2 regions of the Kineococcus endophyticus genome follow, and region 2 is predicted to be linked to the other one. Evidence: predicted binding sites of a transcription regulator. Region 2 holds the regulator's gene; the other holds the start of a gene.

Region 1 (3,401 bases), on a different contig from region 2:
CCCTCGCGCTGGAGGCGTTCGGCCTGGGAGCGCAGTTCGTCGACCTGGTGCTTGAGGTCGCCGACGCGGTTGAGACCGGCCTTCTCCTGCTCCCAGCGGGCGGTGAGGGCGGTCAGCTGCTCCTGCTTGTCGGCGAGGTTCTGGCGCAGGGCGTCGAGGCGTTCGCGGCTGGCGACGTCGTCCTCCTTGCCGAGGGCGAGTTCCTCCATCTTCATGCGGTCCACGGCGCGGCGGAGCTCGTCGATCTCGATGGGCGAGGAGTCGATCTCCATGCGCAGCCGGGACGCGGCCTCGTCGACGAGGTCGATGGCCTTGTCCGGCAGCTGACGTCCCGTGATGTAGCGGTCGGACAGGGTGGCGGCGGCGACCAGGGCGGCGTCGGAGATGGCGACCTTGTGGTGCGCCTCGTACCGTTCGCGCAGCCCGCGCAGGATGCCGATGGTGTCCGGCACCGAGGGTTCGCCGACGAACACCTGCTGGAACCGGCGTTCGAGGGCGGGGTCCTTCTCGATGCGCTCGCGGTACTCGTCGAGGGTGGTCGCCCCGACGAGGCGGAGCTGCCCGCGCGCCAGCATGGGTTTGAGCATGTTCCCGGCGTCCATGGCGCCCTCGCCGGCGCCCGCGCCGACGACGGTGTGCAGTTCGTCGATGAACGTGACGACCTGCCCGTCGGACCCCTGGATCTCGGCGAGGACGGCCTTGAGGCGCTCCTCGAACTCACCGCGGTACTTCGCGCCGGCGACCATCGAGGCGATGTCGAGCGAGATCAACCGCTTGCCTCGCAGGGACTCCGGGACGTCGCCGGCGACGATGCGCTGGGCCAGGCCCTCGACGACGGCGGTCTTGCCGACGCCGGCCTCGCCGATGAGGACGGGGTTGTTCTTGGTGCGGCGCGACAGCACCTGCACGACGCGGCGGATCTCGGCGTCGCGGCCGATGACCGGGTCGAGGCGGCCCTCGCGGGCCTGCGCCGTGAGGTCGATGCCGTACTTCTCCAGCGACTTGTAGGTGCCCTCGGGGTCCGGCGAGGTCACCTTCGCGCCGCCGCGGACCGACGGCAGCGCGTCGAGCAGCGCGTCGCGGGTGGCGCCGACGGCGCGCAGCGCCTCCCCGGCCGCGGAGGTCGAGGCGGCGGCCCCGAGCAGGAGGTGCTCGGTCGAGACGTAGGCGTCGTCGAGCACGCGCGCCTCGTCCCCGGCGGCCTGCATGAGCTGCAGGGCGGGGCGGGACAACTGCGGCTGGCTGACGTTGCTGCCCGAAGCGCTGGGCAGCGACGCCAGCGCGCCGTCGACGCGGCGGAGGACGAGCGCCTGGTCGGCGCCGACGGCGGCGAGCAGGTGCCCGGCGACGCCGTTCTCCTGCCCCAGCAGCGCGGCGAGGACGTGCAGCGGTTCGACCTGGGCGTGACCGGCGGAGGTGGCGCGACCGACCGCATCGGCCAGCGCCTCCTGGGCGCGAGTGGTGAGCTTGAGGTCCACGGACTACCTCCAGACGGTGTGGACTGACGACACTGGTGACAACTCTGCCAGACTTGAGCTTGTTCCGCTCAACTCTGGCGGGCTCGTCACCCGGGGAGCACAGTGGGGCGGGTGGAGAACGCGCACCGACCCGCACGTCCGACGCGCCGCGCCCTCCTGGCCGGGGGCCTCGCGCTCGCCACGGCCGGGTGCACGGCCGGCACCCCCAGCTCCCCGTCCGGTCCGGCCACCTCCAGCGGTTCCCCCGGCGGTTCCTCGTCGCCGAACTGGGGTTCCCTGCGCGTCTCCGGCGGCGTCAGCCTGCGCGGCGCGTCGGGCTACGCCGACGGCTACGACGTCTCGACGCTGCTCTACAACCCGCGCTTCTCCCCTGCGCCGCAGGCGGTCGCGCACTGCAGGGACGCCGACGACGTCGCCGCCTGCGTGCGCTTCGCCGCGGACGGCGGGGTCCCGCTGCGCCTGCGCAACGGCGGGCACTCCTACGGCGGCTGGTCCGCCGGCGACGGGCTGGTGGCCGACCTGTCGCCCATGGCGGCCGTCGAGGTCGACCGGGACGCGCGGACGGCCCGGGTGGGGGCGGGGGCGCGGCTGATCGACGTCTACGCGGCGCTCGGCGCGGCGGGCGTCGCGGTGGGCGCCGGGTCCTGCCCGACCGTGGGGGTCAGCGGGCTCACGCTCGGCGGTGGCGTCGGCGTGCTCGCCCGCTCGTTCGGCCTGACCTGCGACCAGGTCACCGCGGTCGACGTCGTCACGGCCGACGGCCGGGCCCGCGCGGTCGGCGTCGACAGCACCGACGGCGACGACGCGGACCTGTTCTGGGCGCTGCGCGGCGGGGGTGGGGGCATCGCGGCCGTGACGTCGTGGACGTTCTCCGTGCGACCCGCGCCGGAGGTGGCGGTGTTCTTCGCGCGGTGGCCGCTGTCGGAGGGTTCCGACGTGCTCGCGGCCTGGCAGCGCTGGCAGGCCGACGCCCCTCGCGAGCTCTGGTCGACCTGCAAGCTCCTGCGCAACCCCGACGACGGCGACCGCGTCCAGGTCTCCGGCACGTGGACGGGCGGCGGCGCGCCGGACCTGTCGGGCCTGCTCGCCGACCTGCCCGCTCCGGCGTCCCGGTCGGGCAAGCGGCTGCCCTACACCGCGGCGATGGCCTACGAGGCCGGGTGTTCCGGGCTGGACGCGGACGCCTGCACGACCAGAGCGCTCGACGCCGAGCACCGGCAGCCGTTCGCGGCGACCAGCTCGATGCTGCCGCAGGCCCTGCCGCAGGCCGGTCTCGACGCGGCCCTGGCTGCGGTGCAGGCCATCTCGCTGCCGCGGGGCGCCGTCGAGGCCGGGATGTCGTTCGACGCCCTCGGCGGGGCCGTCGCCGACGTCGCCCCGGACGCGACGGCGTTCCCGTGGCGGACGGCCCTGGCCACGGTCCAGCACACGGCGACGTGGACGGGCACGGGGGACGCGGCCGCGTTCGACGCCGGCGTCGCCGGGACCCGGGAGGCGTTGCGGGAGTGGACCGGCGGGTCGGCGTACGTGAACTACGCCGACCCCGGCCTGCCGGACCGGGCGCAGGCCTGCTGGGGACCGAACCGCGCGCGGTTGCAGCAGGTCGCGGCCGCGGTGGACCCCGACGGCCTCTTCGCCTTCCCCGGCGGGATCAGGATCTGAGGTCAGGCGGCGGAGCAGCCCGGACCGTGCACGTCGGCGTACTGCGCGGCGTCGGCCAGGACGGCCTGCGACACGCTCGGCGTCCCGCCGACGACGACGAGAGTGCACGGACGCAGCCGCTGCAGCTCCGTGCGGGTGGCCTCCGGCAGGCGGTCGCGCTCGGTGAGCAGCACGGGGCCGGTGCCCTGGGCGGACGGGCCGAGCGCGAGGGCGTCCGGCAGCGCGGTGCCCGAGGCGAGGAACACCACGGAGGCGTTCTCC
Region 2 (3,401 bases):
TGACGCGTCGGCCGAGCAGCAGTTCAAGGAGGTCGGCGAGGCCTACGCGGTCCTGTCCGACCCCGAGCAGCGGCAGCAGTACGACGGGATCCGCGCCATGGTCGGCGGCGGCGCCCGGTTCTCCTCCGGGGGAGCCGGCGGTGCGGGCGGCGGCGCCGGGTTCGAGGACCTGCTCGGCGGGTTGTTCGGCCAGGGTCGCGCCGGCGCCCCCGGCGGTGTCCGGTTCGGCACGCCCGGTGGCGCCGGCGGCGGGGCGGGGTTCGAGGACCTGCTCGGCGGGTTGTTCGGCCAAGGGGGTGCGGCTCCCGGTGGTTTCCCGGGCGGTTTCCCCGGTCAGACCGCCGCCCGGGGCCAGGACCTCGACGCCTCCGCGCGTGTCACGTTCCGCGACGCCCTCGAGGGCAAGACGGTCTCCCTGCGGGTCCCCGACCCGCGGGGCGGACCGGCCCGGACCGTCAACGCGCGGCTGCCCCAGGGCGTCCGTGACGGCCAGAAGGTCAGGTTGCGCGGCAAGGGGTTGGCCGGTCCCGGGGGGACGGGCGACCTGCTCGTCACCGTGCACGTCGAACCGCACCCGGTGTTCCGCCGGGACGGGGACGACCTGCGCATGACGTTGCCGGTCTCGTTCGACGAGGCCGTGCTCGGCGCCACGGTCGAGGTCCCGACCCTGGACGGTGCGACCGTCAAGGTGAAGGTGCCCGCCGGGACGCCGTCGGGCCGTTCGCTGCGGCTGAAGGGCCGGGGCGTGAAGCGGTCCCGTTCGACCGACGACCGGGGCGACCTGTTCGTCACGATCGAGGTCGTCGTCCCGCAACGGGTCGACGGCGCCGTGCGCGAGGCCGTCGAGGCGTTCGCGAAGGCGACCGCCGGGGACGACCCGCGCGCCGGTCTGGCCGAGCGCGCCCGCAGCTGACGAGACGAGGAGGGGAGAGGTGTACGAGGACGACAGTCCGCTGTTCGTGATCTCGGTGGCGGCCGACCTCGCCGGGATGCACCCGCAGACGCTGCGCCAGTACGACCGCCTCGGACTCGTCTCGCCCAGCCGGGCCCGCGGTCGCGGGCGGCGGTACTCCGCCCGCGACATCGCCCAACTGCGGGAGGTGCAGCGCCTGTCCCAGGAGGACGGCGTGAACCTCGCGGGGATCAAGCGCATCCTCGACCTCGAGAACCAGGTGCTGGCCCTCGGCCACCGGGTGCAGGAACTCGAGGACGAGATCGCCCTCGTCCGTCAGCAGGCCCGGCGCATCTTCGCCGCGGGGGTGGCCGGCGACATCGTCGCCACCCCGATGGGTCGGCGGCCGGAGTCGCAGCGCTCGACGGCCCTCGTCGTCTGGCGTCCTGACCGCAGCCGCTGAACCGGTCGCAGACCACGTCCACGAACCCCGTCCACCTCCCGCGGTGGACGGGGTTCCTGCGTTCCCGGGCGCGGGTCACACTGACGGGGTGGACGAGGCGGCGTTGCCCTGGGCGCAGGACGTCCTGCGCGCGACCGGCGCGCCCGCCGGCCCGGCCGAGCTCGTCAAGGACCGCCCCTGGTCGATGGTGTGGCGGTTGCCGACGCCCACCGGGCCGGTGTGGCTGAAGGCCTGCCCGGAACGCACCCGGCACGAGGTGCGGCTGCTGTCCGCCCTCGCCCGCTTCGACGTGCCGCACGTCCTGGTCCCGCTCGCCGTCGAGGAGGACCGCGGGTGGGTCCTGCTGCCGGACGGTGGGCCGACGGTGCGCGACGTCCCCCTGCAACCGGCTGCGGCGCAGCGCCGCTGGGCCGACGCGCTGCGCGCCTACGGCGAGGTCCAGCGCGCCACGGCGCCGCACGCCGACGCCCTCGTCGCCCTCGGCGTCCCCGACCTGCGCCTGCCGGAGCTGCCCACGGCCTTCGAGCGGCTGGCGCTGCGCTGGGCGCCGGACCTCCGGCCGTTGCTGCCCCGTGTGCGCGACGACGCCGCCGAGCTCGCCGACCTCGGCCTGCCGGCGACGCTGCAGCACGACGACCTGCACGACGGCAACGTCTTCGCCGCCGGGAGCCGCCCCTTCGACTGGGGCGACGCGTGCGTCGGGCACCCCTTCGCGAGCCTGCTGGTGGCCCTCGACGCCGCGCCGGAGGGGCCCGCCCCCGACCCGAGCGGGCCCGCGGCGGCGGCCTACCTCGCGGGGTGGCCCGACCTCCCGGTGGAGGGTCTCGACCGCGTCCTCCGGCTCGCCGTGCGCCTGGCCGTCGTCAGCCGCGCCGACAGCTGGGACCGGGCCCTGGCCGGCTGGCCGGAGGCGCCCGAGCCCTACCGGACCGCGCCGGCGGACTGGCTGCGTCGCCTCGCCTGAGCGGAGGGCCGTCTCGGAAGGGGTTGCCTCCTGCGGCTAATGGGCATAGCTTCAAGCTAACGACATTAGCTGAGGAGATGGTCATGACCGAGTTCCTGCGCCGCGACGGGGGAACCCTCGCGTACGACGTCGAGGGTGAGGGGCCGCTGGTCCTCCTGGCCCACGGGATGGGGGACGACCGCCGCTCGTACCGCTTCCTCGCCCCGCGCCTCGTCGCCGCCGGGTACCGGGTCGCCAGCCTCGACCTGCGCGGCTGCGGGGAGTCCAGCACGGGCTGGGACGGCTACCGCCGCAACGACATCGCCGCGGACCTCGTCGCGCTCGTCCGCCACCTCGGCGGTCCGGCCGTCCTCGTGGGCCAGTCGATCAGCGGCGGGGCGGCCACCATCGCGGCGGCCACGGCCCCCGACCTCGTGGCCGGCCTCGTGCAGCTGGCCCCCTTCACCCGCGTGCAGTCCGTGGACGTCTCGGGGCTCCTCCGCGTGCGGCGGCACCGGCAGGCGATGGTGCGCCTCGCTCTCGCCGCGGGTCTGGGCAGCGCCCCGTCCTGGGGGCGCTACCTCGACCTCGCGGTGCCGACGAAACCGGCGGACTGGGACGCGGCGCGCGCGCGGACCCTGGACCTGCTGCGCGACCCCGGGCGGAAGGCCGCCTTCAAGACCATGGGGTCAGGTTCCCCCGCTGACGCGGGGGAGGCCTTGCGCGCCGTCCGGTGCCCCGTCGTCGTCGTCGAGGGCGGCGCCGACCCCGACTGGGCCGACCCGCGCGCCGAGGGGGAGCGCGTCGTGTCGGACCTGCCCGCCGGCCTCGGGGAACTCGTCGTCCTCGACGGCGTCGGGCACTACCCGCACGTCGAGGCGCCCGAACAGGTCGCCGCGCTCGTCCTGCCCTTCCTGCAGCGGACGCTCGCCCGTGCCTAGGGCGGGTCTGGACGCCGCGGCCGTCACCCTCGCGGGCGCGGACCTCGCCGACGAACTGGGGTTCGAGAAGCTCGCGATGGGGATGGTCGCCGACCGGCTGGGGGTCCGGCCGCCGTCCCTCTACAAGCACGTGGGGTCCTTGGCCGACCTCGCGCAGCGCAT

Evidence for each region. The regulator HspR, encoded in region 2, represses chaperone genes until heat shock. The targets are predictions, from matches to a motif close to ANTTGAGNCNGNCNGNCTCAANT.
Region 1: the regulator HspR is predicted to act here: its motif matches at 1,530-1,552, upstream of clpB (ATP-dependent chaperone ClpB).

The regions. Positions count from the first base shown of each region.
Region 1 is NZ_JBFNQN010000002.1:345,668-349,068, forward strand. It holds gene clpB (ATP-dependent chaperone ClpB) at 1-1,478, opposite strand, end outside; gene AB1207_RS03970 (FAD-binding oxidoreductase) at 1,590-3,140, shown strand; gene AB1207_RS03975 (cell wall-binding repeat-containing protein) at 3,143-3,401, opposite strand, start outside.
Region 2 is NZ_JBFNQN010000006.1:299,167-302,567, forward strand. It holds gene AB1207_RS10890 (DnaJ C-terminal domain-containing protein) at 1-913, shown strand, start outside; gene AB1207_RS10895 (heat shock protein transcriptional repressor HspR) at 933-1,355, shown strand; gene AB1207_RS10900 (aminoglycoside phosphotransferase family protein) at 1,444-2,319, shown strand; gene AB1207_RS10905 (alpha/beta fold hydrolase) at 2,403-3,239, shown strand; gene AB1207_RS10910 (TetR/AcrR family transcriptional regulator) at 3,232-3,401, shown strand, end outside.